Regions from separate parts of the Bradyrhizobium sp. USDA 376 genome, predicted to be linked through region 2. Evidence: riboswitches for the same ligand, from Rfam matches in the RefSeq annotation. Region 2 holds a riboswitch; the other holds the start of a gene.
The links. A riboswitch is a leader RNA that binds a small molecule or an ion and turns the genes downstream of it on or off. The one in region 2 is predicted to bind glycine.
Positions count from the first base shown of each region.

Region 1: linked by a shared signal. The riboswitch ahead of gcvT (glycine cleavage system aminomethyltransferase GcvT) and the one ahead of ACVJ19_RS35595 (D-amino acid dehydrogenase) in region 2 are both predicted to bind glycine.

Region 1 is NZ_JBSSGN010000001.1:7,720,860-7,735,926, reverse strand. Features, by position in the region: gene ACVJ19_RS36435 (IS110 family RNA-guided transposase) at 1-381, opposite strand, end outside; gene gcvP (aminomethyl-transferring glycine dehydrogenase) at 750-3,617, opposite strand; gene gcvH (glycine cleavage system protein GcvH) at 3,635-4,003, opposite strand; gene gcvT (glycine cleavage system aminomethyltransferase GcvT) at 4,014-5,159, opposite strand; glycine riboswitch at 5,306-5,396, opposite strand; gene alaS (alanine--tRNA ligase) at 5,617-8,295, shown strand; gene ACVJ19_RS36410 (cyclic nucleotide-gated ion channel) at 8,302-9,528, shown strand; gene ACVJ19_RS36405 (DUF3455 domain-containing protein) at 9,533-10,048, opposite strand; gene ACVJ19_RS36400 (NADP-dependent isocitrate dehydrogenase) at 10,149-11,363, opposite strand; gene ACVJ19_RS36395 (TrmJ/YjtD family RNA methyltransferase) at 11,695-12,894, shown strand; one part of gene ACVJ19_RS36390 (IS3-like element ISRj2 family transposase) at 13,011-13,263, shown strand; one part of gene ACVJ19_RS36390 (IS3-like element ISRj2 family transposase) at 13,263-14,140, shown strand; gene ACVJ19_RS36385 (hypothetical protein) at 14,418-14,957, opposite strand.
Region 2 is NZ_JBSSGN010000001.1:7,555,925-7,570,991, forward strand. Features, by position in the region: partial or broken gene ACVJ19_RS35585 (ABC transporter substrate-binding protein) at 1-560, opposite strand, end outside; gene ACVJ19_RS35590 (M20/M25/M40 family metallo-hydrolase) at 831-1,961, shown strand; glycine riboswitch at 2,156-2,260, shown strand; glycine riboswitch at 2,264-2,369, shown strand; gene ACVJ19_RS35595 (D-amino acid dehydrogenase) at 2,437-3,738, shown strand; gene ACVJ19_RS35600 (ABC transporter permease) at 3,921-4,862, shown strand; gene ACVJ19_RS35605 (ABC transporter permease) at 4,881-5,768, shown strand; gene ACVJ19_RS35610 (ABC transporter ATP-binding protein) at 5,896-7,545, shown strand; gene ACVJ19_RS35615 (IS481 family transposase) at 7,570-8,526, opposite strand; gene ACVJ19_RS35620 (M81 family metallopeptidase) at 8,922-10,427, shown strand; gene ACVJ19_RS35625 (M20 aminoacylase family protein) at 10,441-11,604, shown strand; gene ACVJ19_RS35630 (amidase) at 11,607-13,028, shown strand; gene ACVJ19_RS35635 (crotonase/enoyl-CoA hydratase family protein) at 13,188-14,078, shown strand; gene ACVJ19_RS35640 (IS110 family RNA-guided transposase) at 14,284-15,067, opposite strand, start outside.

The sequences.
Region 1 (15,067 bases), 160 kb from region 2:
CACAAGCCGACGGAACGCCGCGCGATCCGTGCGGAGCGAAGCTCCGAGCACATGGGCATCGCGGCGGTCATCCTTGGCACCAGCCACCGTGAAGCGATCACGGAAGCGGTCAAGCTGCTTGGGATTGATCGCGAACACCGCAAACCCGTGTTCGAGCAACACCTCCACCACCGGGCCGTGCGGCATCTCGATCGCCACGGCGATCTGCCCCGGTGCGGCGTTGGTCTTCTGCAGCAGCCAGTCGCGCAACTCCGTCAGGCCCGCACCCTCATGGGCGAACTCGCAGTGAGCAACCTGTCTTCCTTCGGTATCCAGCAGGCAAACGCTATGGCTCTGCGTTGCCCAATCGATCCCGACGAACCAGCGTACATCTTCGAGCATTGTTGGGACCTCCTTGCTCTCAAAAAGCGGGCCACCGCGATCCTGATCGATCCCTGTACTGGCGCTCTCGGCGCGAACCTCCTACTGGATCTCGACCGCGGCCGCTCTGCCGGGGCGCGGCTCCTACGTCGGTGTTCAAGACACAGGTGGGCAAGGCTGCTCCCGGCGGATCGGCCCGTGTTCCAGTCTACACCTTCGACTGGATGCGAACCCCAAAAGGGTACAGGGTGGGTTAGCCGAACGGGCTGCGCGAAGCGCGGTCCGCTCGGCGTAACCCACCACTGTTTATATCCGTAGAGACTGAAGAGGTGGGTTACGCCAAGGGACTGCGCTTCGCGCAGCCGCCCGCTAACCCACCCTACGAAGCCTTACTCCGCGGCTTGCGCGTAATCGCTCACCGGCGGGCAGGAGCACACGAGGTTACGATCACCGTAGACGTTGTCGACACGGCCGACCGGGCACCAGTATTTGTCGGTCCGCGAGACGCCGTCGGGGAAGACGCCCTCACTGCGCGTGTAGGCGCGCTTCCAGTCGTCGTCCGCGATGTCGTGGACGGTGTGCGGGGCGTGGCGCAGCGGCGAGGCTTCGATCTTGAAGCGGCCGGCCTCGACCTCGGCGATTTCTTTCCGGATCGCGATCATTGCGTCGCAGAAGCGGTCCAGCTCCGCCTTCGATTCCGACTCGGTCGGCTCGATCATCAGCGTGCCCGGCACCGGGAAGCTCATGGTCGGAGCGTGGAAGCCGTAGTCGATCAGGCGCTTGGCGATGTCGTCGACGGTGACGCCGGATGTCGTCTTCAGCGGACGGGGATCGACGATGCATTCATGTGCAACGCGGCCCCTGGCGTTCTTGTAGAGCACCGGGAAGTGCGCATCGAGGCGGGCTGCGATGTAGTTGGCATTGAGGATCGCGATCTCGGTGGCGCGCTTCAATCCTTCGCCACCCATCATCAAAATGTAGATGTAGGAGATGGTCAGGATCGAGGCCGAGCCGAACGGTGCGGCCGAGACAGGGCCTACCGCAGCGTCAGCTTGCGTCGCCGGATGGCCGGGCAGGAACGGCGCGAGATGCGCCTTGACGCCGATCGGGCCCATGCCGGGGCCGCCGCCGCCATGCGGGATGCAGAAGGTCTTGTGCAGGTTGAGATGGCTGACATCGGCGCCGTAATCGCCGGGCCGTGACAGGCCGACCTGCGCGTTGAGGTTGGCGCCGTCCAGATACACCTGGCCGCCATGGCCATGCACGATCTCGCAGATCTCGCTGATGTGCTCCTCGAACACGCCATGGGTCGAGGGATAGGTGATCATCACCGCGGCGAGATCGTTCGAATGCTTTTCCGCCTTGGCGCGGAGATCGTTGACGTCGACGTCGCCGTTCTTCTCGCAGGCGACCACCACCACGTCCATGCCGACCATCGCGGCCGAGGCCGGGTTGGTGCCGTGGGCGGAGGAGGGGATCAGGCAGATCTTGCGATGGCTCTCCCCGCGCGCGGCGTGATAGCCGCGGATCGCGAGCAGCCCGGCATATTCGCCCTGCGCGCCCGAATTCGGCTGCAGCGAGATCGCGTCATAGCCGGTGATGTCGCACAGCCACTTCTCCAGCCGCGCGAACAGCGCGTGGTAGCCCTTGGCCTGCTCGCGCGGGACGAACGGGTGCAAGCTGCCGAATTCCGGCCAGGTCAGCGGCATCATCTCCGTCGTCGCGTTCAGCTTCATGGTGCAGGAGCCCAGCGGGATCATTGCGCGGTCGAGCGCGAGATCGCGATCGCTGAGCTTGCGCATATAGCGCAGCAGCTCGGTCTCCGAACGATGCGTATTGAACACTGGATGGGTCAGGAAGGACGTCGCTCGCTTCAAGGCGTCCGGCAGCGCCTCGCGAGTCGAGGCGTCGATCTCGGCATAAGCGAGCTTGCCACCGAAGGTGCGCCAGACTGCTTCGATTATTGCGGGCGTCGTTGTCTCGTCCAGCGCGATGCGCAAGGCGCCGTCGCTGAGGCCAAGATTGATCTTCTCGGCCACAGCGCGCGCGACGATCTCGTCGCGCTTCGCGCCGACGTCAACCGTCACCGTGTCGAAGAAGCTGTCCGACTCCGGGGCAAAGCCGAGCTTGCGCAGGCCGGCGGCGAGCACGGCGGCGCGGCGATGCACGGTACGAGCGATCTGCGTCAATCCTTCGGGGCCGTGATAGACCGCATACATCGAAGCGATCACGGCGAGCAGCACCTGCGCGGTGCAGATGTTGGAGGTCGCCTTCTCGCGGCGGATATGCTGCTCGCGGGTCTGGAGCGCGAGGCGATAGGCGGGCATCCCGCGCGAATCCACGGAGAGGCCGACGATGCGGCCGGGCAGGGAGCGCTTCAGCGCATCGCGCACCGCCATATAGGCCGCGTGCGGTCCGCCATAGCCCATCGGCACGCCGAAGCGCTGCGCCGAGCCGATCGCGATGTCGGCGCCAAGCTCGCCGGGCGAGGCGAGCAACGTCAGCGCCAGCAGATCGGCGGCCACGATCGCGAGCGCGCCCTTGGCCTTCAGAGCCGCGATCGCGGGCCGGAGGTCGCGCACCGCGCCGGAAGAACCCGGATATTGCAGCAGCGCGCCGAGCACGTCTGATTTGTCGAGATCGGTGAGGGGATCGCCGACGACCAGCGTCCAGCCGAGCGGCTCGGCGCGGGTGCGCATCACCGCCAGCGTCTGCGGATGCACGTCCTTGTCGACGAAGAAGGCCTTGGCCTTCACCTGCGAGTGCCGCTCCGCGAGCGCCATGGCTTCGGCCGCGGCGGTCGCTTCATCGAGCAGCGAGGCGTTGGCGACGTCGAGCCCGGTGAGGTCGCAGATCATGGTCTGGAAGTTGAACAGCGCCTCAAGCCGGCCCTGGCTGATCTCGGGCTGGTAGGGCGTATAGGCCGTGTACCAGGCCGGGTTTTCCAGAATGTTGCGCTGGATCACCGCGGGCAGGATGGTGCCGGAATAGCCCTGGCCGATCAGCGAGGTGAAGACCTGGTTCTGCGCGGCGAGCTCGGCCATATGCGCGATCGCCTCGGTCTCGCTCAGCGGCTTGCCGAGGTCGAGCGGGGTGGCCTGCCGGATCGAGGCCGGCAGCGTTTCTGACATCAACGCATCGACGCTTCTAGCGCCGACCGTTTCGAGCATTGCGGTGACATCGCGCGCCGACGGACCGATGTGGCGGCGAACGAAACTGGCGGCGGTCTCGCCGCTGGATTTACGGTGCGCGGTCATCGCTTGCTCCATAGTCCCTAAGCCGTATGTGCCTTGTAGGCGGCTTCATCCATGAGGCCGCCGAGTTCGCTCTTGTCGGCAATCTTGATCTTGAAGAACCAGGCCGCGCCTTGCGCGTCCGAATTGATCAGCGCCGGCTCGGCGGCTAGCGCCTCGTTGGTCTCGAGCACTTCGCCGGTAACAGGGGCGTAGACGTCCGAGGCCGCCTTCACGGATTCCACGACGGCGGCGGCTTCGGCCTTCTTCAAGCTGCGGCCGACCTTGGGCAATTCGACGAACACGACGTCGCCGAGCTGCTGCTGCGCGTAGTCGGTGATGCCGACCGTGGCGGTATCGCCGTCGATGGCGAGCCATTCATGGTCGGAAGTGTACAGCGTCGTGGTCATTGTCTCGTCCTCAGCGTTTGTAGGTGTTTTTCACGAAGGGCATGGCGGCGACCTGCAAGGGCAGGCGCTGGCCGCGCACCTCGGCGAACAGTTTTGTGCCGAGCGCGCTCAGGCTCACAGGCACGTAGCCCATCGCGACCGGCGCGCTCAGGCTCGGGCCGAAACCGCCCGAGGTGACCTTTCCGATCGGCTCGCCGCCCGCGCTCTCAGCAAACACCAGCGCGCCTTCGCGCACCGGCGCACGGCCCTCTGCGCGCAGGCCGACGCGGCGGCGGGATGCACCGTTATCGAAGTGACCGAGGATCTTTTCGGCGCCGGGGAAACCGCCGGCGCGGGCGCCGCCGGTGCGGCGGCTTTTCTGCACCGACCATTCCAGCGCGGCTTCGACCGGCGTGGTGGCGGTGTCGATGTCGTGGCCGTAGAGGCAGAGCCCGGCTTCCAGCCGCAGGCTGTCGCGGGCCCCGAGGCCAATCGGCAGCACGTCCGGATTTTCAAGCAACGTCCTGGCGAGGCGTTCGGCATCGCTGGCGGGAACCGAGATCTCGAACCCGTCCTCGCCGGTGTAGCCGGAGCGCGAGACGAAGCACTTGATGCCGGCGACCTCATGCGGGCCGGCGTCCATGAACTTCATGCCGGGCGCCGCTGCACAGAATTTCGCCAGCACCGCTTCCGCCTTCGGACCCTGCAGCGCGATCAGCGCGCGGTCGGCAAACGAATCGATGATGCAGTCGCCAGACAGATTCGCGCGCAGATGCGCCTCGTCGGCGTCCTTGCAGGCGGCGTTGACCACCAGGAACAGGTGATCGCCGAAGTTGGCGACCATCAGATCGTCGAGAATGCCGCCCTCGGCATTGGTGAACTGGGCATAGCGCTGCCGGCCCGGCGCAATCGCCACGATATCCTGCGGCACCAGCCGTTCCAGCGCGCGGGCGGCGTCCTCGACCTTGCCCGACTTCGGCCGAAGCGCGATCTGGCCCATATGGGAGACGTCGAACAGGCCGGCTTGGATGCGGGTATGAAGGTGTTCCTTCAGCACGCCCGCGGGGTATTGCACGGGCATGTCATAGCCCGCGAACGGCACCATCTTGCCGCCCAGGGACACATGGAGGCCGTAGAGGGGCGTCCGTTTCAGGGAGTCTTGGTTGTGCGCTAGCATCTCAGGGGCCCTCGGCGGTTCCCCGGGGACGATTCCCCGATGGACACCAGTCGAAGCCCCATCTGTCGCTGTGCCTGAGAGTATTATCCCGTCGGCGGACGCAGTCCGGGTCTTAAGCCCGTCGGCGCCTCTTTCCAGATGCTGTCAAAGCCACGCGGTCCTTTTGCCTGAGAGTTTCCGGGGCGGTTGCTCCTTCGGCGCCGGCTGCCTAAAGCCGGTCTCTCCCGACGTGGCCGTACGATACAGATGGGTAGAGACCACAGGGTAGCCAAGCCTGTCAACGCGACTTCAGCGGCTTTCAACCGGATTGAGCCCCTGCGGCAACCCTCTGATCTCCTTGCACAGTTTCTGGACAGCGAAGCTGGCCTTGTCTAAAAGCGCTTTGGCCCGCAGATATCAGCCTTAATTTCCGGTTTGGACGGCGGCAGCGGGTCCAAGCACACCCGATTGGATGAACATGAGCGGCGTCAACGAGATCAGGTCGACCTTTCTGAACTTCTTTGCCGAGAACGGCCACGAGATCGTGCCGTCCTCGCCACTCGTGCCGCGCAACGACCCGACCTTGATGTTCACCAATGCCGGCATGGTGCAGTTCAAGAACGTTTTTACCGGCGTCGAGAAGCGGCCGTACCAGCGCGCCACCACCTCGCAGAAATGCGTGCGCGCCGGCGGCAAGCACAACGACCTCGACAATGTCGGCTACACCGCGCGCCATCTCACCTTCTTCGAGATGCTCGGCAATTTCTCGTTCGGCGATTACTTCAAGGAGCGCGCGATCGAGCTCGCCTGGAAGCTGATCACGAAGGAGTACGGGCTGAAGAAGGACAAGCTGCTCGTCACGGTCTACCACACCGACGACGAGGCGGCGGGCCTGTGGAAGAAGATCGCCGGCTTCTCCGACGACCGCATCATCCGCATCCCGACCTCGGATAATTTCTGGGCGATGGGCGACACCGGCCCGTGCGGCCCGTGCTCGGAGATCTTCATCGATCGCGGCGAGCACATCTGGGGCGGGCCTCCGGGCTCGCCGGAAGAGGACGGCGACCGCTTCCTCGAATTCTGGAATCTCGTGTTCATGCAATACGAGCAGGTGACGAAGGAGGAGCGCGTGGATCTGCCGCGTCCCTCGATCGACACCGGCATGGGCCTGGAGCGCATGGCCTGCGTCCTCCAGGGCGTCGACAGCGTGTTCGAGACCGACCTGTTCCGCCATTTGATCGACGCGACGTCGTCCGCGCTCGGCAGCGGGCCGAACGAGCAGAATGTCGCCTCGTTCCGCGTCATCGCCGACCATTTGCGCTCCTCGGCCTTCCTGGTTGCGGACGGCGTGCTGCCCTCGAACGAGGGCCGCGGCTATGTGCTGCGCCGGATCATGCGCCGCGCGATGCGCCACGCACAGCTGCTTGGGGCGAAAGAGCCGCTGATGCATCGCCTGGTCTGGGCGCTGGTCCGCGAGATGGGCCAGGCCTATCCCGACCTGATGCGCGCGGAGAATCTGATCGAGGAAACGCTGCGGCTGGAAGAGACCCGCTTCCGCAAGACGCTGGCGCGCGGCCTTGCCATCCTCGACGAGAAGAGCGCGTCCCTGAAAAAGGGCGACATGTTCGACGGCGACGTCGCCTTCACGCTGTACGACACCTACGGCTTCCCGCTCGACCTGACCCAGGACGCGCTGAAGTCGCGCGGCATCGGCGTCGACCAGTCCGCCTTCACCGACGCGATGGAGCGTCAGAAAGCCAAGGCGCGCGAGTCCTGGAAGGGCTCGGGTGAGGCCGCCTCCGAGGCGATCTGGTTCCCGCTGCGCGAAAAGCTCGGCGCCACCGAGTTCCTGGGCTACGAGACGGAGAGCGCCGAGGGCGTGGTGTCCGCACTGGTCAAGGACGGCCAGGAAGTCGCCAGCCTCAAGGCCGGCGAGACCGGTGCGCTCGTGCTGAACCAGACGCCGTTCTATGCGGAATCCGGCGGCCAGGTCGGCGACACCGGCGTGCTCACCGGCGAGGGCGGCATCAAGGTCCGCGTCACCGACACGCAGAAGAAGCTCGGCGATTTCTTCGTCCACATCGGCACCGTCGAGAGCGGCGAGCTCAAGCTCGGCACGGCGCTGCAGCTCGAAGTCGACCACGGCAGGCGCTCGTCAATCCGCGCGCATCACTCGGCGACGCATCTGATTCATGAAGCGCTGCGTCAGGTGCTCGGCGATCACATCGCCCAGCGCGGCTCGATGGTCGCGCCGGACCGGCTGCGCTTCGACTTCGTGCATCCGAAGCCGATCACGGCGGAGGAGCTTGCCCGCGTCGAGGACATCGCCAACGACGTGGTGCTGGAGAATGACGAGGTCACCACCCGCGTGATGGGCGTCGACGAGGCCCGTGAAGCAGGGGCGCGCGCGCTGTTTGGCGAGAAATACGGCGACGAGGTCCGCGTCGTCTCCATGGGCAGGACCGCGCGCGAGCGCGGCGCCAACGTGCTTGGCTGGTCGGTCGAGCTCTGCGGCGGCACGCACGTCAAGCGCACCGGCGACATCGGCCTGATCACGCTGACGAGCGAAAGCGCGGTCGCCTCGGGCGTGCGCCGCATCGAGGCGCTAACGGGCAACTACGCGCGAAAACACGCCAACGAGACCATGGCGCTGGCGAAGACCGCGGCGAACGAGCTGCGCACCTCGATCGACGACGTGCCGGCGCGCATCGCCGCGCTGATGGAGGAGCGCAAGAAGCTCGAGCGCGAGCTGTCCGACGCCCGCAAGAAGCTCGCAATGGGCGGCGGCGCATCCAGCGGCAACGGCGCAGCGAGCGGCGTGCGCGAGGTCGGCGACGTCAAGCTGATGGCGCGCGCGGTCGAGGGCATCGAGATGAAGGATCTCAAGGGCCTTGCCGATGACGGCAAGAAGCAGATCGGCTCGGGCGTCGTCGCCATCGTCGGCGTCACCGAGGACGGCAAGGCCGGCGTCGTGGTCGGCGTCACGCCGGACCTCACCGCGCGCTTCAACGCCGTGAACCTCGTGCGCGTCGCCTCCGAAGCGCTCGGCGGCAAGGGCGGCGGCGGCCGGCCCGACATGGCGCAGGCCGGTGGCCCCGATGGCGCCAACGCGACCGCGGCGCTTGCGGCGATCGAAAAAGCGATGGCAGGCGCTTAAAGCACCATGCGCCTCGTTCCGCGAGGACGTGGGCCTGGCGATCCCGACTTGCGGGATCGCCTCTACGAATTGCTGGAGCACGACCCCCTGGCCTATTCGGTCGGGTCGCGCTTCATCCAGCTCATCATCGCCGTCATCGTGCTCAATGTGGCCGCGATGATCCTCGCCTCGGTGCCGGAGTTAGATGCGCAATTCGGCATGCTGTTCGCAGGCATCACCATCCTCGCGGTGATCGTGTTCGCGCTGGAATATGCGGCACGGCTGTGGACCGTGGCCGGCCATACGCCGCGCAAGGGCTCCGCGCTCGCCGACCGGCTGGGCTACGTCTTCTCGGCGCTCGGCATCATCGACCTCATGGCGTTCCTGCCGGCGGCAATCGTGCTCGCGACGGGACGGCATGCGACGCTGGCAGCGCTCGGCGTGCTGCCGTTCTTCAAGCTGATCCGCTATTCCCCGGCGATGCGCTCGCTGCTCGCCGCGGTGCATGCCGAGCGTCGCGCGCTGATCGGCTGCATCGTCATCCTGGTCGGCGCGGTCTTGACCTTCGCCTCGCTGCTCTACGCCATCGAGCGCGACGTGCAGCCGGACAAGCTCGGCACCATTCCGCAGGCGATGTGGTGGGCAATCGTGACGCTCGGCACCGTCGGTTATGGCGACGTCGTGCCGGTGACGCCGCTCGGCAAGTTCATCTCGACCTTCGCCATCATCAGCGGCTTCGCCATGATCGCGCTGCCGGTGGCGATCATCTCCTCCGCGTTCGCGGAAGAGGTGAGGCGGCGCGATTTCGTCGTCACCTGGGGCATGCTGGCGCGGGTGCCGCTGTTCTCGCACCTGTCGGCCTCCGAGATCGCCGACATCATGCGTCTCCTGCGCGCCCGCACCATCGAGCAGGGCGAGATCCTGGTACGGCGGGGCGATGCCGCTTCGTCGATGTATTTCATCACCGCGGGCGAGGTCGAGATCGCGCTGCCGAGCCAGCAGGTGCGGCTCGCCGACGGCACCTTCTTCGGCGAGATCGCGCTGCTGCATAAGACAAAACGCAGCGGCACCGTCACGGCGACGCGCAAGACGCGCCTGCTCGTGCTCGACGCCCAGGATTTTCACGCCTTGATCGCGCGCATGCCAACGCTGGCCGAGCACGTCCATACCACCGCCAAGGCGCGGCTCGCCGATAGCGGCGACCTCGCGCAGGCCGAATTGGCGCAGGCGGAGAAGGAAGACACCGACCGCTGAGCGGTCAGCCCTTCTTCAGGAAGACGTATTCGGCCGAGTAGGGCAGGCTTTGAAAGGTGCCCGCCGTATCGCAGGGACCGTCATTCAACCAGCCGCCCTTGGTATGAATACGTTGTACCGTCGTGACATCGCTCAGAAGCCCGGTGCCGCGGTGGCTGGTCACTTCCAGTTTGAGCCACGGGATATCGGTGGTCTGGCCTGACGCGTTAGCGATGGCCAGCCTGCCAATCATCTTGCCGACGACGGCGCTGCCGTCGGCAAGCTCCCAATTTGGCCCGGCATAGTGACGGCCGACGGTCTTGCCCTCGGACAGCAGCGTCGCGACCGGCTCGCGGAAGGCCCAGGCGAGCTTGCCGTCGGCGGCGGCCTTGCACTCATAGACCTGCGCGCCCTCGGCGTGGACGTTGAGCACGATGGTCTCGCCGGGTGCGGCGATGGCGTCGGGGAGCGGATCGGCGGCGGCCGGCCCGGCCATTACGGCGAGCAGCATCAGGCAGGGGATGGCAAGCTTGGTCGACATGATCGCATCTCCGCAAAAGCTCTCAAAAAAAGAAACGGGCCGCGCCCAAAGGCGCGGCCCGTGATGATGTCTGGCCCAGTCGGGCGAAATTGCGGTCGGCTTACGCCGCCAGCTCTTTCGTCAGGTTCTCGGCGACCTTGTCGAGGAAGCCGGTGGTCGAGAGCCAGCGCTGGTCGGCGCCGACCAGGAGCGCGAGGTCCTTGGTCATGTAGCCGGCCTCGACGGTGTCGACGCAGACCTTCTCCAGCGTGGCGGCGAACTTGGCGAGCTCGGCGTTGTTGTCGAGCTTGGCGCGGTGCGACAGGCCACGGGTCCAGGCGAAGATCGACGCGATCGAGTTGGTCGAGGTCTCCTTGCCCTTCTGGTGCTCGCGGTAGTGGCGGGTCACGGTGCCGTGGGCGGCTTCGGCCTCGACGGTCTTGCCGTCGGGGGTGAGCAGCACCGAGGTCATCAGGCCGAGCGAGCCGTAGCCCTGCGCGACCGTGTCGGACTGCACGTCGCCGTCGTAGTTCTTACAGGCCCAGACATAGCCGCCGGACCACTTCAGGGCCGAGGCCACCATGTCGTCGATCAGGCGGTGCTCGTAGGTCAGGCCCTTGGCGTCGAACTCCTTCTTGAACTCCTTGTCGAAGATCTCCTGGAAGATGTCCTTGAAGCGGCCGTCATAGACCTTGAGAATGGTGTTCTTGGTCGACAGGTACACCGGGTAGCCGCGCAGCAGGCCGTAGTTGAAGGAGGCGCGGGCGAAGTCGATGATGGAGTCGTCGAGATTGTACATCTCCATGGCGACGCCGGCGCCCGGAGCCTTGAACACTTCCTTCTCGATCACGGTGCCATCCTCGCCGACGAACTTCAGCGAGAGGGTGCCCTTGCCCGGGAACTTGATGTCGGTGGCGCGATACTGGTCGCCATAGGCGTGGCGGCCGATGATGATCGGCTTGGTCCAGCCGGGAACGAGGCGCGGCACGTTCTTGCAGATGATCGGCTCGCGGAAGATCACGCCGCCGAGGATGTTGCGGATGGTGCCGTTCGGCGACTTCCACATCTGCTTGAGGTTGAACTCCTTCACCCGGGCCTCGTCCGGGGTGATGGTGGCGCACTTGACGCCGACGCCGACCTTCTTGATCGCCTCGGCGGCGTCGATGGTGACCTGATCGTTGGTGTGGTCGCGGTATTCCATGCCCAGGTCGAAATACATCAGCTCGACATCCAGGAACGGGTTGATCAGCTTGTCCTTGATGTACTGCCAGATGATCCGGGTCATCTCGTCGCCATCGAGTTCGACGACGGGATTGGATACCTTGATTTTTGCCATGATCGGGGAAGCCTCTTGGGAACGGCGCTTTTGGCGCGCCAACGTGAATATCCGCCGCCTCTTAGCACCTGATAGCAGCGGGCGAAAGCCAAGTGATTATGCACTTTTAGCTCATCCAGCTTCCACAGATGGGGAGCGGGATCCGGGGGGGCGGGGGTGAGGTTTCAGGCGAGATTCAAAAGTTGAATCCAACCCGTTATTTCCCTTGAGAATTTTGTCAGGACAGGCAAACGACAGGCGGGCGAGGCCGGACGGGCCGGTGGCTGGCTTTGAATCAATTCCTCAGGTGGCATTGCCAAGGCCTTGAGAAACAGTGTGAAAGCGGAGCGAGATGTCGGGGACTGACAGAAGCAAGACGGGCCTTTCCCTCGACGGTCCCATCGTCATCCTGGTCGAGCCGCAGCTGGGCGAAAACATCGGCATGGCCGCGCGCGCCATGGGCAATTTCGCGCTTGGCGCCTTGCGCATCGTCAACCCCCGGGACGGCTGGCCCAACATCGCGGCCCAGCGGGCCGCGGCCGGCGCCGACCACATTCTGGAAAAGGTCGAATTGTTCGACACCGTGGAGCAGGCGGTCGCCGACCTCGACCTCTTGTTCGCCACCACGGCTCGCCCCCACGACCAGGCCAAGCCCGTGGTCGGGCCGGAGGCGGCAGTCAACGAGATCGCCGGGCACGTCGCGACCGGCGGCAAGGCCGGCATCCTGTTCGGCCGGGAGCGCTGGGGCCTGACCAACGAGGAGGTCGGGCTCTCCAACCGCATCATCACCTTCCCGGTCAATCCCGGCTTTGCCTCGCTCAACCTCGCCCAGGCCGTGCTGCTGATCGGCTATGAATGGTTCAAGCGGGCCACATCCGGCGAACTGCCGCACGCCATGCCCGAGCGCTCCGAGCGCGCCTCGCAGCACCAGATGCAGGCCTTCTTCGACAATCTCGTGCGCGAGCTCGACAAGGTCGAGTTCCTGCGGCCGGCCGAGAAGCGCGACACCATGCTGGTGAACCTGCGCAACATTTTCAGCCGCATGGAGCCAACCAAGCAGGACATGCATACACTCCATGGCGTCGTCATGGCGATCGCGGAGGGGCGCAAGGGCCCGGCCAAGGGCGGCGTGCTCGACGGCGAGCAGGCAACACGCCTGCGCGCGCTGCTGGCCGAGCACGGGCAGGGCGGCGGCGTGCCCGACAGCGGCTCCACGGTGCGCGGGCTCGCCCGCCTGCTCCGCCGCAATCCGACCGACGCCGAGCGCCTGCTGTGGCAGGCCCTGACCCGCGACCGCCGCTTCGCAGGTGGGTTCAAGCGCCAGACCCCTGTGGGGCGGCACATCCCGGACTTCGTCTCGTTCCCGCACCGGATCGCGATCGAGCTGGTCAACCCGGGCGAGGGCGAGGCCATCGCCGCCGACCGCGCCGGGCGCCGGACCTGGCTCGAGGCGCGCGACTATCGGGTGCTGGAGATCCGCGCGGCGGATGTGGAGCGGGATCTGGAGGCGGAGCTGGTTCGGCTGCAGGGGATGATGGAGCAAGGCGCGTAAGGTTCGTCGCGCGCAGCTCTCGTAGGGTAGAGCTGGCCCCGCAAATTCGGACAGTAGCTTGAGTGGATTTTCTGCCTGACAGCGGCGAGGATTCTTGCTGCGAATCAGGAGCGAAGATGACGAAGAAGAGCCGCCGGACGCATTCTCCGGCATTCAAGGCGAAGGTTGCTTTGGCTGCGGTCAAAGGCGACAAGACACTGGCGGAGCTGGCGCAACTGTTTGATGTTCATCCGAACCAGATCACGATCTGGAAAAACCAGCTCCTGGAAGGCGCCGCCGGCGTGTTTGGGCATGACAAGACATCGGCCGAGACGCCGGTCGATTTGAAGGCGTTACATGCCAAGATCGGCGAGCTGGCGTTGGAAAACGATTTTTTGTCCGGCGCGCTCACCAAGGCGGGCCTGCTGAGCGCAAAGCGATGATCGACCGCGATCATGATCTTTCTATCGTGCGCCAGGCGAAGGTCCTGAAGCTGGCTCGCAGCACGGTCTACTATGAACCTCGGCCAGTTTCGGCCGAGGACCTTGCCTTGATGCGTCGGCTCGATGAGCTGCATCTCGATTATCCCTTCGCGGGAGCGCGTATGCTGCGATCGTTGCTGCGGCGGGAGGGCGTATACGCCGGTCGCCGCCACATCGCGACGCTGATGAAGCGCATGCGGATCGAGGCGGTCTATCGTCGCCCGAAAACGAGCAAGCCGGCTCCGGGTCACAAGATCTACCCGTACCTGTTGCGCGGATTGAAGATCGAGCGGCCCGACCATGCGTGGGCAATGGACATCACCTACATTCCGATGCGGCGTGGCTTCGTCTATCTCGCGGCGGTCGTCGATGTGTTCAGCCGACGGGTCCTGGCCCATCGCGTCTCGATCACAATGGAGGCGGCCTTCTGCGTCGAAGCGGTCCAGGAGGCGTTGGCGAAGCACGGCAGGCCCGAGATTTTCAACACGGATCAGGGCAGCCAGTTCACCAGCCTCGAGTTCACCGATGTGCTGCTGGACGCGAAGATCGCCATCAGCATGGACGGCAAGGGCGCCTGGCGCGACAACGTGTTTGTCGAGCGGCTCTGGCGCACGGTCAAATACGAAGAAGTTTATCTCCGCGCCTACGACAGCGTGTCCGAGGCGCGAGCGTCAATTGCCAAGTATCTGGCCTTCTACAATCAGGGACGCCCTCACTCGAGCCTTGACGGGCGCACGCCCGACGAGGCTTACTTCGGCACGCAAGCTATGGTGATGGCCGCATGACCGTCGCCGACGGTTTTGTCGTCGCTCTGGTCGGGCTACGCCCTCCCGACGCAACGACAAAACCGTAAAGCCCCGCGTTCAGCATAACCCGGCAGGAATCCACTTAAATCCAGCGGGGCGCTGTCCAAACAACCGGGGCCAGCTCTGGTGGGCAAAGGCGCATCGCGCCGTGCCCACGACTTTTGTCTACGGATGCGATGGTGGGCACGCTTCCGCCTTCGCTCGTCGAGCTACGGCGGACAGGTTGCTTTGCCCACCCTCGCGATCGCGAAACTGACTATTTCGGTGGCGACCTCTGTCGTTCATGCTCAAATCTCGCAATCTCCCCCTGCCATTCCCGATACCGCTCCGAGCTCATCGGAATTCCGATAAGGTGAAATCCGAGAGCATCCTCGTACATCGCGACGTAATACTCCTGGGCCAACTGACGCGGTGTGCTCGGACCCAGAGCATAGGTGTGAGTGAAGGTGCCCCCACGGCCTCCACCGAACGTGACACTTACCAACTCTTGGGCAGGTCGCTTTCCACGAATGACGTCGAGCACCTTCAACTTCGCGGCATAAGGTTCTCGCGGCTTTTCAATCGATGGACGTCCGGACTGGTCGGGACCAACGAGAAAAACAGGTTCCCGCAGCACGCGCACCTTGGCAACGGTGACCTGATCGGTCGATGACGGGCGCGTACGCTCCGCAAAATCGAAGGTCGCCTCATCCGAAAAGTAGGTGATCGGACCGTCGGCCGCCTCGGCGAATGTTGCCGCGCAGGCGAATATAACGACGGCAAGAGAGCGACTGAGCAACCTGATCACCAAAGACATCCATTCGCTTTCGCATAATCCTAGTTGTTATTGCGGTAATGCTGTGACAGTCCGCAGCCTCGATCTGCGAAGTCGTGGGCACGGCGCTATGCGCCTTTGCCCACCCTACG
Region 2 (15,067 bases):
ATCTGCTTGTCCGGCGGCGTCTCGGCGAGACGCTTCGGCATCATGAAGGCGACGCGCGAGGACGGCTTGCCGATGGAGTCGAGGACGAGGCCGTAGGGCTCCTTCAGCTTCAGCGTGATGGTCTTGGCGTCGGTCGCCTCGATGCTCGCCGTGAAGTCCATGAGCTTCTGGCCCATGCCGTCGACCGCGGCCCAGCGCTTGAGCGAGGCGACGCAGTCTTCCGCCGTCACGGGCGCGCCGTCATGCCATTTCAATCCGTCGCGCAGCGTGAAGGTGTAGGTGAGCTTGTCGTCGGAGATCTTCCAGTCCGCCATCTGCGGCTGGATCTTGAAATTCGAATCGGGGGCCACCAGCGTGTCGTAGACCATGTAGCCATGGTCACGCGTGATGTAGGCCGTGGTGAAGATCGGATCGATGATGCGAAGGTCGGAATGCATCACCGCGGTAAGAGTCTTGCCGGCCGCGAGCACCGGCGAGGCCAGCGCCGTTGAAAGCGCGACGACCGACAGCGCAAGTTTGGAGGCGAGCGCGCGAGGCCCCCGGCGCATGAAGTTGGACATAAAAAGTTTCTCCTGACGTGAAACTGTTCAAAGGCAGGTTATTCGTTGAGCATCCGGTTCGTTCCTTGGGCGAACTAACCTCATGCAATGCCTTTATCTTTTCGAGACTTGCAGACAGTGTTGAGCGCGTCAATCCGGTTTCGTCGCAAGCCCTCGCGGCGCGCGCACGGGCTCCACAAAGATCGGTTTGGCTCTACAACGCTCTCCGCTTGTCCTGCCGCGCGCCGATGCAATGCGCGTTCCATCTTTCGCAGCTTGAGAGACATTGAGATGAATCCAGCCAATCTTCCCTTCGATTCCGAGACCATGCTCGAGGGCCTGCGCACCTGGGTGGAATGCGAAAGCCCGACCTGGGACGCGGGCGCGGTGAACCGCATGCTCGATGTCGCGGCGCGGGATATGGCCATCATGGGTGCGACGATCGAGCGCATCGCCGGCCGCCAGGGTTTTGGCGACGTGATCCGCGCCCGGTTTCCGCATCCGAAACAGGGCGAGCCCGGAATCCTGATCGCCGGTCACATGGATACCGTCCATCCCGTCGGCACCATCGAGAAGCTGAAATGGCGGCGCGAGGGCAACAAGTGCTACGGCCCCGGCATCTACGACATGAAGGGCGGCAACTATCTCTCGCTGGAAGCGATCCGGCAGCTGGCGCGCGCCTCGTTCACGACGCCGCTGCCGATCACCGTGCTGTTCACACCCGACGAAGAAGTCGGCACGCCGTCGACGCGCGACATCATCGAGGCGGAAGCGGCACGCAATAAGTACGTGCTGGTGCCGGAGCCCGGCCGCGCCGACAACGGCGTCACCACCGGACGTTACGCCATCGCACGCTTCAATCTCGAGGCGACGGGACGGCCGAGCCACGCCGGCGCGACGCTGTCGGCGGGACGCTCGGCGATCCGCGAAATGGCGCGACAGATTCTCGCGATCGACGCGATGACGACGGAGGACTGCACCTTCTCGGTCGGCGTCGTGCATGGCGGCCAGTGGGTCAATTGCGTTGCCACGACCGCCACCGGCGAGGCGCTGTCGATGGCCAAGCGCCAGGCCGATCTCGACCGCGGTGTCGAGAGGATGCTGGCACTGTCGGGCACCAACAACGACGTCACCTTCAAGATCACGCGCGGCGTGACGCGCCCGGTCTGGGAGCCGGATGCCGGCACCATGGCGCTGTATGAGAAGGCACGCGGCATCGCCAAATCTCTCGGCGCGGAATTACCGCATGCGAGCTCCGGCGGCGGCTCCGACGGCAATTTCACCGGTGCGATGGGCATTCCGACTCTCGACGGCCTCGGTGTGCGCGGCGGCAATGGCCACACACTCGAGGAGTTCATCGAGGTCGATAGCCTGGTCGAGCGTGGGCGCTTGATGGCGGGATTGCTGGCGACGCTGGAGTGATACGGCCCGAGTCATTCCGGGGCGCGTCGAAGACGCGAACTATGGTGCGCAGTTGCGCACCTGAGAATCTCGGGATTCCGGGTCGCGCACGGAATGACGCGGTCATCAACTTCGCATTGCACAATGCGTTGGCAGTGGCGGTCTAAATTTATCCTTGTCTAAAAATGAGGCGTATCGTACTGCTCGATTGTCCACGCGACGATGCGGGAGAGATCGCAACGAAGGTTTTCAGCTTTCGTTGTGGCGCCGACGGAGCAACCGCCCCGGAAACTCTCAGGCAAAAGGACCGTATCGTCAGGACGATCTGGAGAGAGACGGCGCGATTTCAGGCAATCGTGACGTCCACCGAAGGGGATAGTCCGTTGCGTGATCCGCAGCGGATCAAGCTCTCAGGTAACCGTGACAGATGGGGCGCCGCCAACGGCCTTTGGCCGGCGGCCGACCTATCCTAACTCACGGGAGCCCCGACCCTGCCATGACCCATATCGCCATCATCGGCGCCGGCATCACCGGCGTGACGACCGCCTATGCCCTGCTCGAACGCGGCTTCAAGGTGACAGTGCTCGACAAGCACCGTTACGCCGCGATGGAGACATCGTTCGCCAATGGCGGGCAACTCTCCGCCAGCAATGCCGAAGTGTGGAACAGCACCGCGACGATCCTGAAGGGTCTGCGCTGGATGTTCCGGCGCGACGCGCCGCTGCTGATGAACCCGCGGCCGAACTGGCACAAATATTCGTGGATGAGCGAGTTCGTCGCCAACATCGGCAACTACCGCGCCAACACCATCGAGACCACGCGGCTTGCGATCGAAGCCCGCAAGCATCTGTTCGAGATCGCGGCGCGCGAAGGCATCGACTTCGATCTCGAACGCCGCGGCATCCTCCACATCTATCACGACAAGGCGGGTTTCGAATCCGGCCTGCGCGTCAACGCGCTGCTGCAGGAAGGCGGCCTCGATCGCCGTCCGGTGACGGCGGAGGAGATCCGCGCGATCGAGCCGACGCTGCGCAAGGCCTATTATGGCGGCTTCTACACGCCGTCGGATGCGACCGGCGATATCCACAAGTTCACCCGCGGGCTGGCGGACGCCTGCAAGCGGCGCGGCGCGACCTTCATCCACGAGGCCGATATCGATTCAATTGCGCGCGCCGGCAGCGGCTTCGTGCTCGGCTGGGCCGATCTCGCCGCAAGCGATGCCGTCGCCCCCGGGCGCGGCATGCTGAAGGTGGACGGAGTCGTGGTCTGCGCCGGCGTCGCCAGCCGCCACTTCGCCGCCCTCCTCGACGATCGCATCAACGTCTACCCGGTGAAGGGCTATTCGATCACCGTTCAGCTCGACACCGCCGAAAGCCGCGCCGCGACGCCGACCGTGAGCCTGCTCGACGAAGCCGCCAAGATCGTCACCAGCCGGCTCGGCGCCGATCGTTTTCGGGTGGCCGGCACGGCCGAGTTCAACGACTTCAACCGCGACATCCGCGCCGACCGCGTGCAGCCGCTGGTCGACTGGGTGCGCAGCAACTTCCCCGCCATCGAAACATCGCGCGTCGTGCCCTGGGCCGGGCTGCGCCCGATGATGCCGAACATGATGCCAGTGGTGCGCGCCGGGCGGATGCCGGGCGTATTCTTCAACACCGGCCATGGCCATCTCGGCTGGACCCTGTCGGCCGCAACCGCGCAGATGATCGCCGGGACCATTGACGGCTGGCGCGGGCTCAATGCGCCGCCGACCGTGCCTTCACTTGGGGTTGAGCGCGAGCTGCGTCATGCATCCTGAGTGGTCTCGATCGGACGCGGGGGCGGCCTCTTGCGACCGCCCTGCCCTTGGCACACAATTTGCCCCGAAAGACCGGCATCTCCGGCCCGCTTTCCCAGCCCGAGTACAGGCGCGCATGATAGACACGTTCGAATCCACGGGCGCCCCAGGGCCCCACAAGTTCCGCAGCCGGAGATAGGTGCATGCTAGGTTATCTCATTCGTCGCGTTCTGGCCGCGGTGCCCGTGATGGGCGTCGTCGCGCTGTTCGTGTTCCTGCTGTTGCGGCTGACGCCTGGCGATCCCGCCGCGATCCTCGCCGGCGACAACGCGACGCCGGAACGGCTCGAGCGCATCCGCGAATCGCTCGGGCTCAACGAGCCCCTGATCGTGCAGTTCATCACCTGGGTGAACAAGCTGCTGCACGGCGACCTCGGAACCTCGCTCATCTCCAACCTGCCGGTGATGAAGATGATCGGCCAGCGCGTCGAACCGTCGATCTCGATCGCGCTGTGCACCATCATCCTCGCCGTCATCGTCGCCGTGCCGCTCGGCGTGATCGCGGCGTGGAAGCACGGCACCTGGATCGACCGTTTCGTCATGGGCCTGTCGGTCCTGGGCTTCTCGGTGCCGGTGTTCGTGGTCGGCTATGTCCTGATCGAGGTCTTCGCGATCGATTTGCGCTTGGTGCCGGTGCAGGGCTTCCGCAGCATCTTTAACGGTTTTGGGCCGTTCTTCGAGCGCATGATCCTGCCGACCTGCGCCCTGTCCTTCATCTACATCGCGCTGATCGCGCGCATGACGCGCGCGGCGATGCTCGACGTGCTCGGTGAAGATTACGTGCGAACGGCGCGTGCGAAAGGCATCAACGAGGTTGCCGTGATGATGCGGCATGCGCTGCGCAACGCCGCCGTGCCCGTGATCACCGTGATCGGCACCGGCTTTGCGCTGCTGATCTCCGGCGTGGTCGTCACCGAGAGCGTGTTCAACATCCCCGGCATCGGGCGCCTCACCGTCGATGCGGTGCTGGCGCGCGACTATCCGGTGATCCAGGCCATGATCCTGCTGACGTCGCTGATCTACGTCGTCGTCAATCTTCTCATCGACGTCGCCTACACCCTGCTCGATCCCCGGATCCGGTACTGAGGCAAGGACAAGAACAAAATGTCGGTCGATACCCTTCCCCAGTCGTCCATTCCGATCACCTCGCCGCTGCGGCCGCGCTTCGGATTCCTCACCTCGACGCCGATCATCGCGACAGCGACGTTCCTGCTCGCCCTGATCGTGGTGATCTCGATCCTCGCGCCGCTGATCGCGCCGCATGATCCGATCCAGCTCGCGCCGTCGCAGCGATTGAAGCCGGCCTCGGCGCAATTCCTGCTCGGCACCGACGCTTACGGACGCGACCTCCTGTCGCGCGTGATCTATGGCGGCCGCATCTCGCTGCTGATCGGCATCGGCTCGGCGATCCTGTCGATCGCCATCGGCCTTTCGATCGGCCTCGTCTCCGGCTTCTTCAAGCTGGTCGATTCCGTGATGATGCGCATCATGGACGGCCTGATGGCGATGCCGAGCATCCTGCTCGCGATCGCGGTGGTCTCGCTCTCCGGCGCCAGCATCTGGACCGTGCTGATCGCGATCACGATCCCTGAGATTCCGCGCGTGGCGCGCCTGGTCCGCTCGGTCGTGCTGTCGGCGCGCGAGGAGCCTTACGTCGAGGCCGCGATCTCGGTCGGCTCCAGCCTGCCGAAGATCATGTGGCGGCACCTGATGCCGAACACGATCGCGCCGCTGATCGTCCAGGGCACCTATGTCTGCGCCTCCGCGATCCTCACCGAGGCGATCCTCTCCTTCCTCGGCGCCGGCATCTCACCTGAGACGCCGACCTGGGGCAACATCATGGCCGAGGGCCGCCAGTACTTCCAGATCAAACCCTCGCTGATCTTCTGGCCGGGCCTGCTGCTCTCGATCGCCATCCTCAGCATCAACCTGATCGGCGATGCCGCCCGTGACGCCCTCGATCCCCGCATGAAGCAGCGGGAAGGAAAGTGAAACCATTGATTCCGTCATTCCGGGGCGGTGCGAAGCACCGAACTATGGTGCGCAATTGCGCACCTAAGAATCTCGAGGTTCCGGGTTCACGCTTGCGCGCGCCCCGGAACGACGGTGGAGATCTCGCATGACCAACCCTGTTCTCGACATCAACAACCTCGTCGTCTCCGTCGGCAAGAAGCCGAAGGGCGCCAACATCATCGACGGCATCTCGATCCAGGTGCGCGAGCGGGAGACGCTGTGCCTCGTCGGCGAAAGCGGCTCGGGCAAGTCGGTGACCTCGCTCACCACGATGGGCCTGTTGCCGAAGGGCACGCTGGTGCCGACCTCCGGCAGCGTCAAGCTGGTCGGCGAGGAGCTGCTCACCGCCACCGACCGCCGCCTGCGCCAGCTCCGCGCGACGCAGATGGCGATGATCTTCCAGGAGCCGATGACCGCGCTCAATCCGGTGGTGCCGGTCGGCCGCCAGATCGACGAGGTGCTGCGCGCCCACACCAAGCTCGACGCGAAGGCGCGCAAGAAGCGCATCCTCGACATGATGGAGCAGGTCCGCCTGCCCCAGGTCGAGCGCATCTTCGCCTCCTACCCGCACCGGCTCTCCGGCGGCCAGCGCCAGCGCATCATGATCGCGATGGCGCTGGTGCTGGAGCCGAAGCTGCTGATCGCCGACGAGCCGACCACCGCGCTCGACGTCACCACGCAGAAACAGATCCTGACCCTGATCCGCGACCTCCAGCGCGATCACGGCACGGCGGTGCTGTTCATCACGCATGACATGGGCGTGGTGGCCGAGATCGCCGACCGCGTCGCAGTGATGCGGCAAGGCCGCCTCGTCGAGACCGGTCCGCTCGAGACCGTGCTGCGCAACCCGACCATGGAGTACACCCGCAATTTGCTGGCGTCGGTGCCGAGCCTGGTGCCGCGGCCGCCGCGCGAGGAGAGTCGCGAGCCGGTGGTGCTCGAGGCCAACGAGCTCGGCAAGGTCTACAAGGAACGCGCGTTCTTCGGCAAAGGCCGCGAGGTCGTCGCCGCCGACAAGGTCACGCTCACCCTGCGCAAGGGCCGCACGCTCGGCATCGTCGGCGAAAGCGGCTCGGGCAAGTCGACCGTGGCGCGCTGCATCGTCCGCCTGATCGATCCGACCTCCGGCGGCGTGCGCCTTGCCGGCCGTGAGATCGCCGACATCTCGCGCCGCCTGCTGCAGCCGCATCGGCAGAAGATCCAGATCGTGTTCCAGGATCCCTACCGCTCGCTCAACCCGCGCGTCACCGTCGGCGAGAGCATCGCCGAAGGCCCGATCAATTACGGGACCTCGCATGCCGACGCGATGAAACGCGCGCGCGAGCTGCTCGAGCTCGTCGGGCTGCCGGCTGACGCCGTGTCGCGCTATCCGCACCAGTTCTCCGGCGGCCAGCGCCAACGCATCGCGATTGCCCGCGCGCTCGCGCTCGATCCGGACGTGCTGGTCGCGGACGAAGCGGTCTCCGCGCTCGACGTCTCGGTGCAGGCGCAGGTGCTGGAACTGCTCGACGAGATCCAGAAGCGGCTCGGCATCGCCATCCTGTTCATCACCCACGACCTGCGCGTCGCGGCGCAAATCTGCGACGAGGTCGTGGTGATGCAGCACGGCCGCGTCGTCGAACAGGGCCCCGCCGCCGAAGTGCTGACGCATCCGAAGGAGGCCTACACCAAGGCGCTGCTGGACGCGGCGCCGGGACGCAATTGGGACTTTGCGAACTTCCGGCCGGTGACGGAAGGCGTGGCGGCCACGCTGTAGCAACACTCACGGTGTCGTCCCGGCCTAGTTGTGGAGCCTCAAGAGGTTGTCCTCGGTCAAACCGAGCCTGCTGATCGGCGTTTGAGATTTTATACCACCGTGGGGCCGGTGCCAGTTGTATTGGTGCAGCCAGAACGGCAGCTCTTGGGCGCGCCGATCTGATGTTGGATAGGCTTTGGCATAAGCCCATTCGCGAAGCGCGGTTTGGATGAAGCGCTCGGCCTTGCCGTTTGTTCTGGGTGTATAGGGCTTGGTGCGAATATGCTTGATGCCGAGGTCCCGGCAAGCGTCGCGGAAGGCGAAGGACTGGTAGCAACTGCCATTGTCGGTCATGACGCGCGTGACGGTGACGCCGAGGCTTTTGTAATAAGCCACAGCCGCCTTGAGAAAAGGAACAGCACTGTCCGCGGTCTCGTCGGGCTTGATCTCGGAGAACGCGACGCGGGAATGGTCGTCAATGCAGACGTGGACGAAATCCCAACCAGCGCCACGGCTCTTGTTCGGACCACTCGGATCGCCGGTGATGCGGTGGCCCACACGCTCGAAACGCCCGAGCTTTTTGATGTCGATGTGGAGCATCTCGCCGGGCGTCTCGCGCTCATAGCGGCGCTCCGGTTCGGCCGGCTCCAGGTCGCGTATCCGGTTTAATCCCAAACGGCGCAGGATGCGGCTGACGGTGGCCGGTGACACCTCGACCTCGGCAGCGATCTGTTTGCCGGTGTGGCGCTGCCGGCGCAACGCCTCCACAGCGGTGCACGTGGCGACCGGGGTTTGGCTTGGCGATGAAAGGGGCCTGGAGGAGCGATCACGCAATCCCTCCACACCTTCCGCGCGGAACCGCTTGACCCATTTGGCGACCGTCTTCGGCGTCGTATTGAACAGGTCGGCCGCGCCAGCTTGGCTCAGCCCGCCTTGCACCACGCTTCGGACCATCGCCTCTCGACCTTTGGGCGTCAAAGGCGCATTCTTGTGCACGTTCATCTGGTCTCTCCTTGGAACACTGAAGCTTCGCAACCTCAGCTTCCTCGGTTCAGACCAGATGGACAACCTCCTGAGAGACCACACCTAGTGCGCAATTGCGCACGGGGGCCGGGACCCATACCGCGTGATCTATCGATTGCTGGCGGTACCAATCCCGAACGACCAATCTTCGCCAAACATCTCCCTGGGGGTATGGGTCCCGGCCCCCGTGCGCAATTGCGCACTAGGCCGGGACGACACTGAATTTGTGGAAGCCCCTCCTCTCACAACACCCACCGCCCCGCAGCATTCCCAAAACGTCTTGACCCTATGCGTGGCGCGATTGCTTCCCGCCTTGCTCTCCTCGCAAAGCCGGGGCTAACGTCGCGCACTCCTGATTGACCGGACTGGAATTGATGACACGTATCGCCGTCGGCGGCTTCCTGCACGAGACCAACACCTTCGCCCCGACCAAGGCGACGTTTGCGGACTTCCAGCATGGCGGCGGCTGGCCGGCGATGACTGAAGGTGCCGACGTCGTGAAGGTGATGCGGCGCATCAATGTCGGGCTTGCCGGTTTCGTCGACAGTGCCGAGGCGAACGGCTGGGAACTCATCCCGACGATTGCCTGCGGGGCGAGCCCGTCGGCGCATGTCACCAAGGACGCCTTCGAGCGCATCGTGAAGGTCATGGTCGACGGCATCGCGGCCGCGGGTCCGATCGACGCGGTCTATCTCGACCTGCACGGCGCCATGGTCACCGAGCATCTCGACGACGGTGAGGGCGAAATCCTAGCGCGCGTGCGCCGCGTCATCGGCAAGGATGTTCCGCTGGTCGCGAGCCTCGACCTGCACGCCAATGTCACGCCCGCAATGATGGAACATGCGGATGCGCTGATCGCCTACCGCACCTATCCGCATGTCGACATGGCCGACACCGGCCGCGCCTGCGCAAAGCATCTGGCGCTGCTGCTGAAGACCAAGCAGCGCTTTGCAAAATCCTTCCGGCAATTGCCGTTCCTGATCGCGATCAGCTGGCAATGCACCAACGACTTTCCGACCAGGGGCATTTACGAAAAGCTCGCTGCGCTCGAGAGCGACGCGGTTCCAACGCTTTCTTTCGCGCCCGGCTTCCCCGCCGCCGATTTCCGCGATTGCGGCCCGAGCGTGTTCGCCTATGGCAAGACGCAAGGCGACGCTGATCGCGCCGCCGATGCGATCGTCAAGCTGATCGAAAGCCACGAGGACGATTTCGACGGCAGGATCTGGTCGCCCGACGATGGCGTGCGCCATGCCATGGAACTCTCGAAGAACGCGAGCAAGCCGATCATCATCGCCGACACCCAGGACAATCCCGGCGCCGGCGGCGATTCCGACACCACGGGCATGCTGCGCGCGCTGGTGCGCAACAAGGCGAGCGCCGCGACCGGCGCCATCTACGATCCGGAATCGGCGAAGGCCGCGCACGAAGCCGGCGTCGGCGCGACCGTGACGCTCGCGCTCGGCGGCAAGTCCGGCATTCCCGGCGACGAGCCCTATCGCGAGACTTTTGTGGTCGAAAAGCTCTCCGACGGCCGCTTCATCGCGCCCGGTCCCTATTATGGCGGCCGCGAGATGGAGATGGGCCCCTCCGCAGCCTTGCGCATCGGCGATGTCCGTGTCGTCGTCTCCTCGCACAAGGCGCAGCTCGCCGACCAGGCGATGTACCGCTACGTCGGCATCGAGCCGACACGAGAGAAAATCCTGGTCAACAAGAGCTCGGTGCACTTCCGCGCCGATTTCGAGCCGATCGCGGAAAAGCTGATGATCTGCGCCGCACCCGGCGCGATGCCGGCCGACACCGCCTCCCTGCCCTGGACGCGCCTGCGCCCGGGCATCCGCATCAAGCCGAACGGCCCCGTTTTCAATCCTCCTTCACGCTAACCGGACAGGACACATGCCCACGATCGACCGCATCGACGGCTACGCCGACGAACTCACCGCCATCAGGCGCGACCTCCACGCCCATCCCGAGATCGGCTTCGAGGAAGTGCGCACCTCCGGCATCGTCGCCGACAAGCTGAAGAGCTGGGGCATCGAGGTGCATCGCGGTCTCGGCGGCACCGGCGTGATCGGCGTCATCAAGGGCAAGGGCTCGGGCGGCAAGCGCATCGGCCTGCGCGCCGACATGGACGCGCTGCCGATGGAAGAGAACACCAACCTGAAATGGAGCTCGAAAATCCCCGGCCGCTTCCACGGCTGCGGCCATGACGGCCACACCACCATGCTGCTCGGCACCGCGCGCTATCTCGCCGAGACCCGGAATTTCGACGGCACCGTGCATCTGATCTTCCAGCCCGCCGAGGAAGGCCTCGGCGGCGCCCGCGCCATGATCAAGGACGGCCTGTTCGAGAAATTCCCCTGCGACGAGCTCTATGGCCTGCACAACGCGCCCGACCTCAATCATGGTGAGATCGCGATCCTGCCCGGCCCGGCAATGGCCAGCGCCGACTTCTTCGATCTCCGCATCACCGGCTACGGCGCCCATGGCGCGATGCCCGAGCGCTCCAAGGACGCGGTGATCATCGCGACCACGCTGGCGCAGGCGATCCAGACCATCGTCAGCCGCAACGTCGAGCCGCTGCAGGCCGCGGTCATCTCGATCACCCAGATCCATGCGGGTTCCGCCTATAACGTCATTCCGGGCGAAGCGCATCTCTGCGGCACCATCCGCACCTTCTCGAATGAAGTCCGCGCCCTGATCGCCGACCGCATCCGAACGATCTGCGCCGGCATCGCGGCCGCGTATCAGTGCACGATCGAAGCCGACATCCGCGACACGTTCGGTGTTCTGGTCAACCAGGTCGAGCAGTCCAAGGTGGTCGAGGAGGTCGCGCGCACGATCATCGATCCCGCCAACGTGATCACCCGCGCTCAGCCGAAGATGGGCAGCGAGGATTTTGCCGACATGCTGCAGACCATTCCTGGCGCCTATTTCTGGGTGGGGCATGACGGCTCGGTGCCGGTGCACAATCCCGGCTTCGTGCTCGACGACAAGATCCTGCCGATCGGCGCCAGCATGTTCGCCCGGATCATCGAGACCCGTATGCCGGTAGGTTAGCAATGCATAAGAAGAGCCCTGAGGAAGCGGTCACCTCGCTGCACGATCTCTCCGCGGTCGACCTGATCGCGGGCTATCGCGCGAAACAATTCTCGCCGAGCGAGGTGCTGGAGGACGTGCTCGCGCATGTCGCGGCATGGGAACCGCATCTGAAGGCGCTCTATGCATTCGACCCTGACAGCGCGCGCGAGGCGGCAAAGGCCTCGACCGCGCGCTGGACCGGGGGCGAGCCGTCAGGCGCGCTCGACGGCGTGCCTGTCACGGTGAAGGACAACATCGCGACCAAGGGCGTACCGGTGCCGCTGGGCGCTGCCAGCGTCAAGCTGGTGCCAGCCGAGAAAGATGCCCCGCCCGCCGCGCGGTTGCGCGAGGCCGGCGCGATCATCTTCGCCAAGACCACCATGCCCGATTACGGCATGCTGTCGTCCGGGCTCTCCAGCTTCCATGCGCTCGCGCGCAACCCATGGGACCTCAGCAAGAACCCCGGCGGCTCCAGCGCCGGCGCGGGCGCCGCTGCCGCGGCGGGCTATGGCCCCTTGCATCTCGGCACCGATATCGGTGGCTCGGTCCGGCTGCCCGCGGGATGGTGCGGTCTCGTCGGCCTGAAGCCGAGTTTTGGCCGCGTGCCGATCGATCCCGCCTATGTCGGTCGTGTCGCAGGTCCCATGACCCGCACCGTCGATGATTGCGCGCTGATGATGAGCGCGATCGCAAAGCCCGACCGGCGCGACGGCATGAGCCTGCCCGCCGAGCCGCTCAACTGGAAGGGCCTGGAAAAATCTCCGCGAAAATTGCGCATCGGCCTGATGCTCGATCCCGGCACGGGCATGGCGCTGGAGAAGCCGGTGCGCGAGATCGCGGTGAAGGCCGCGAAGGCATTTGAATCCGCGGGCGCGGTCGTGACTGAGGTCGACGGCATCCTCACCCGCGAGATGCTCGACGGCCTCGACAATTTCTGGCGCGCGCGGATGTGGGACGATCTGTCGAAGCTGACGCCGGCCGAACAGGCAAAGGTGCTGCCCTACATTTTCAAATGGGGCGAGTCCGGCGCGAAGCTCTCGGGTGTCGACGTCATCCGCGGCTTCAACCAGACCATGACGATCCGCGCGGCGGCGTCAAAATTGTTCTGCGAGCTCGACTATGTGATCTCGCCGACCGCGCCGAACGTGAACTATCCGGCGGAGTGGGCCTCCCCGACCAACGATCCCATGAAGCCGTTCGAGCACATCGCCTATACCGTGCCGTGGAATATGTCGGAGAATCCGGCCGTCTCCGTCAACGGCGGCTTCGACGCCAAGGGTTTTCCCATCGGCGTGCAGATCGTCGGCCGCCGCTTCGACGATATCGGCGTGCTCGGCATGGCCAAGGCGTTCGAGGGCCTGCGCGGCGCGCAGCGGCCCTGGCCGAAGCCGCCGGCCAACTAATCGCACCGTCGTCATTCCGGGTTGCGCCCTCTTGGCGCAAGCCCGGAATCCATTCATCCGCACAAGTGGTGTGGAGAAATGGATTCCGGGTTCGCGCTTCGCGCGCCCCGGAATGACGTGTTAGAAAAACCGACAAAGAACCGAGGAAGGAAACCACCCATGGCGTATGAGACGATCAAGTACGAGGTCGCCGAGCAGATCCTCACCATCACGCTGAACCGGCCCGACAAGCTCAACGCCTTCAACGCGCAGATGCAGGCAGAGCTGATCGACGCGTTCGACGCCGCCGACAAGGACGACAATGTCCGCGCCATCATCGTCACCGGCGCCGGCCGCGGCTTTTGCGCGGGCGCCGATCTTTCGTCGGGCGCGGATACGTTCGATCGCGACGCGCGGCGCGGGCCCGTCAAACGTTTCGCCGACGGCAAGGTCGATTACAGCGACCCGCAGGTGCGCGACGGCGGCGGCCAGGTGACGCTGCGCATCTTCAAGTGCCTCAAGCCCGTCATCGCCGCCGTCAACGGGCCCGCGGTCGGCATCGGCGTTACCATGCAGCTCGCGATGGACATACGCATTGCGTCCGACGCCGCGCGCTTCGGCTTCGTGTTCTCCCAGCGCGGTATCGTGCCGGAGGCCGCCTCGAGCTGGTTCCTGCCGCGCATCGTCGGCATCGCGCAGGCGCTGGAATGGTGCTATTCGGGCCGCGTCTTCCCGGCGCAGGAAGCGCTCGCCGGCCGCCTCGTCAGCAAGGTCGTCGCCCCCGACGATCTCCTGCCGACCGCCCGCGCCCTCGCCAAGGAGTTCGCCGCCAAGACCGCACCGGTGTCGGTGGCGCTGATCCGCCAGATGATGTGGCGCATGATGGGCGCCGACGATCCCATGGAAGCCCACAAGGTCGACAGCCGCGGCATCTACGCCCGCGGCCGCTCGGACGATGTCAGGGAAGGCGTGGTGTCGTTCCTGGAGAAGCGTCCCGCGCAGTTCAAGAACAAGGTGTCCAGCGATATGCCGGACTATTTCCCGTGGTGGACGGAGCGGGAGTATAAGTGACGCGCTCGTAGGACCTCCTACCCGTGGTCAAGAGGTAGACGTCCTTGATGGGCGAGCATAGCGCCGTGCTCGCCGCCGTCCAGGACGCTTCGCGCCGGCGTTGCCGGTGCCGACGGCCTCCTGGACAGCGTCTGCGCGCGGCGCTGTGGCGATCGGCAGGTCGGGACGAAGGAATGGTCACACCGGCCGAACAAAGGAATGAGGCTCAGGCTTTAGTGGAGGTCCTTGCGCTATAGTCCGCCTCGTATGGGGTGTGTCGCTTGAGCGTCGTGCACAAGGCAAAGAGCAAGCGATCCCCTACAGTGCGCAGAGCACGCGCGTGGCCATGTCCTCGCTGTCGCAAGGCATCATAGCGTCGCCTGCTGGCCTCATCGTGTTGGATGGCGACCCGCGACCAGTGATGGACGGCGCTCTGTAGCCGCCTGTTGCAGGCGAGGCGACGGATCACGAAGCGTTGCTTGCCGCTTTGCCGCGTCACCGGCGCGGCCCCTGCCAAGGCGCGCAGAGCATGATAATCTCGCCTGCGCAGAGGCTCTGCGGCCTCGGCGAGCAGTGTGGCGAGATGGATCCTGCCGATTCCTGGCCAGGAGCGAAGGATCGTCACGTCGCACTGCTCCGAGCTCTGCCCCGAGGCCTTCTCCTCGCCTTCGATTGCGACGCACAGACGGTCCAGGTTCTGATGCGCCTCCTTGATCTGCTGATTGACCAGGTGCAGTCGTGCCGCCAAGCTGCGGATGTGTGCGCAGGCGGCCTCGGTGGTGCCGGGTGCCACGAACAGCGGGGCCTCGCGTAAAGTTTCAAGCACCCCCGCCGCATCAAGGCGGCGGATGCGATGGGCTTTCAGAACGCGTGCAATTGCCTTCTCGCTGGCCTTGGCCGCACGGGCCGGCGTCGGCACCATCTGCCAAAGCGCCAGGAACCATTCGTCAGCGACATCGTCGGTCAGCTTGGTGGCCTGCGGATAATATCGCCACAACTGCTTGCGCAGC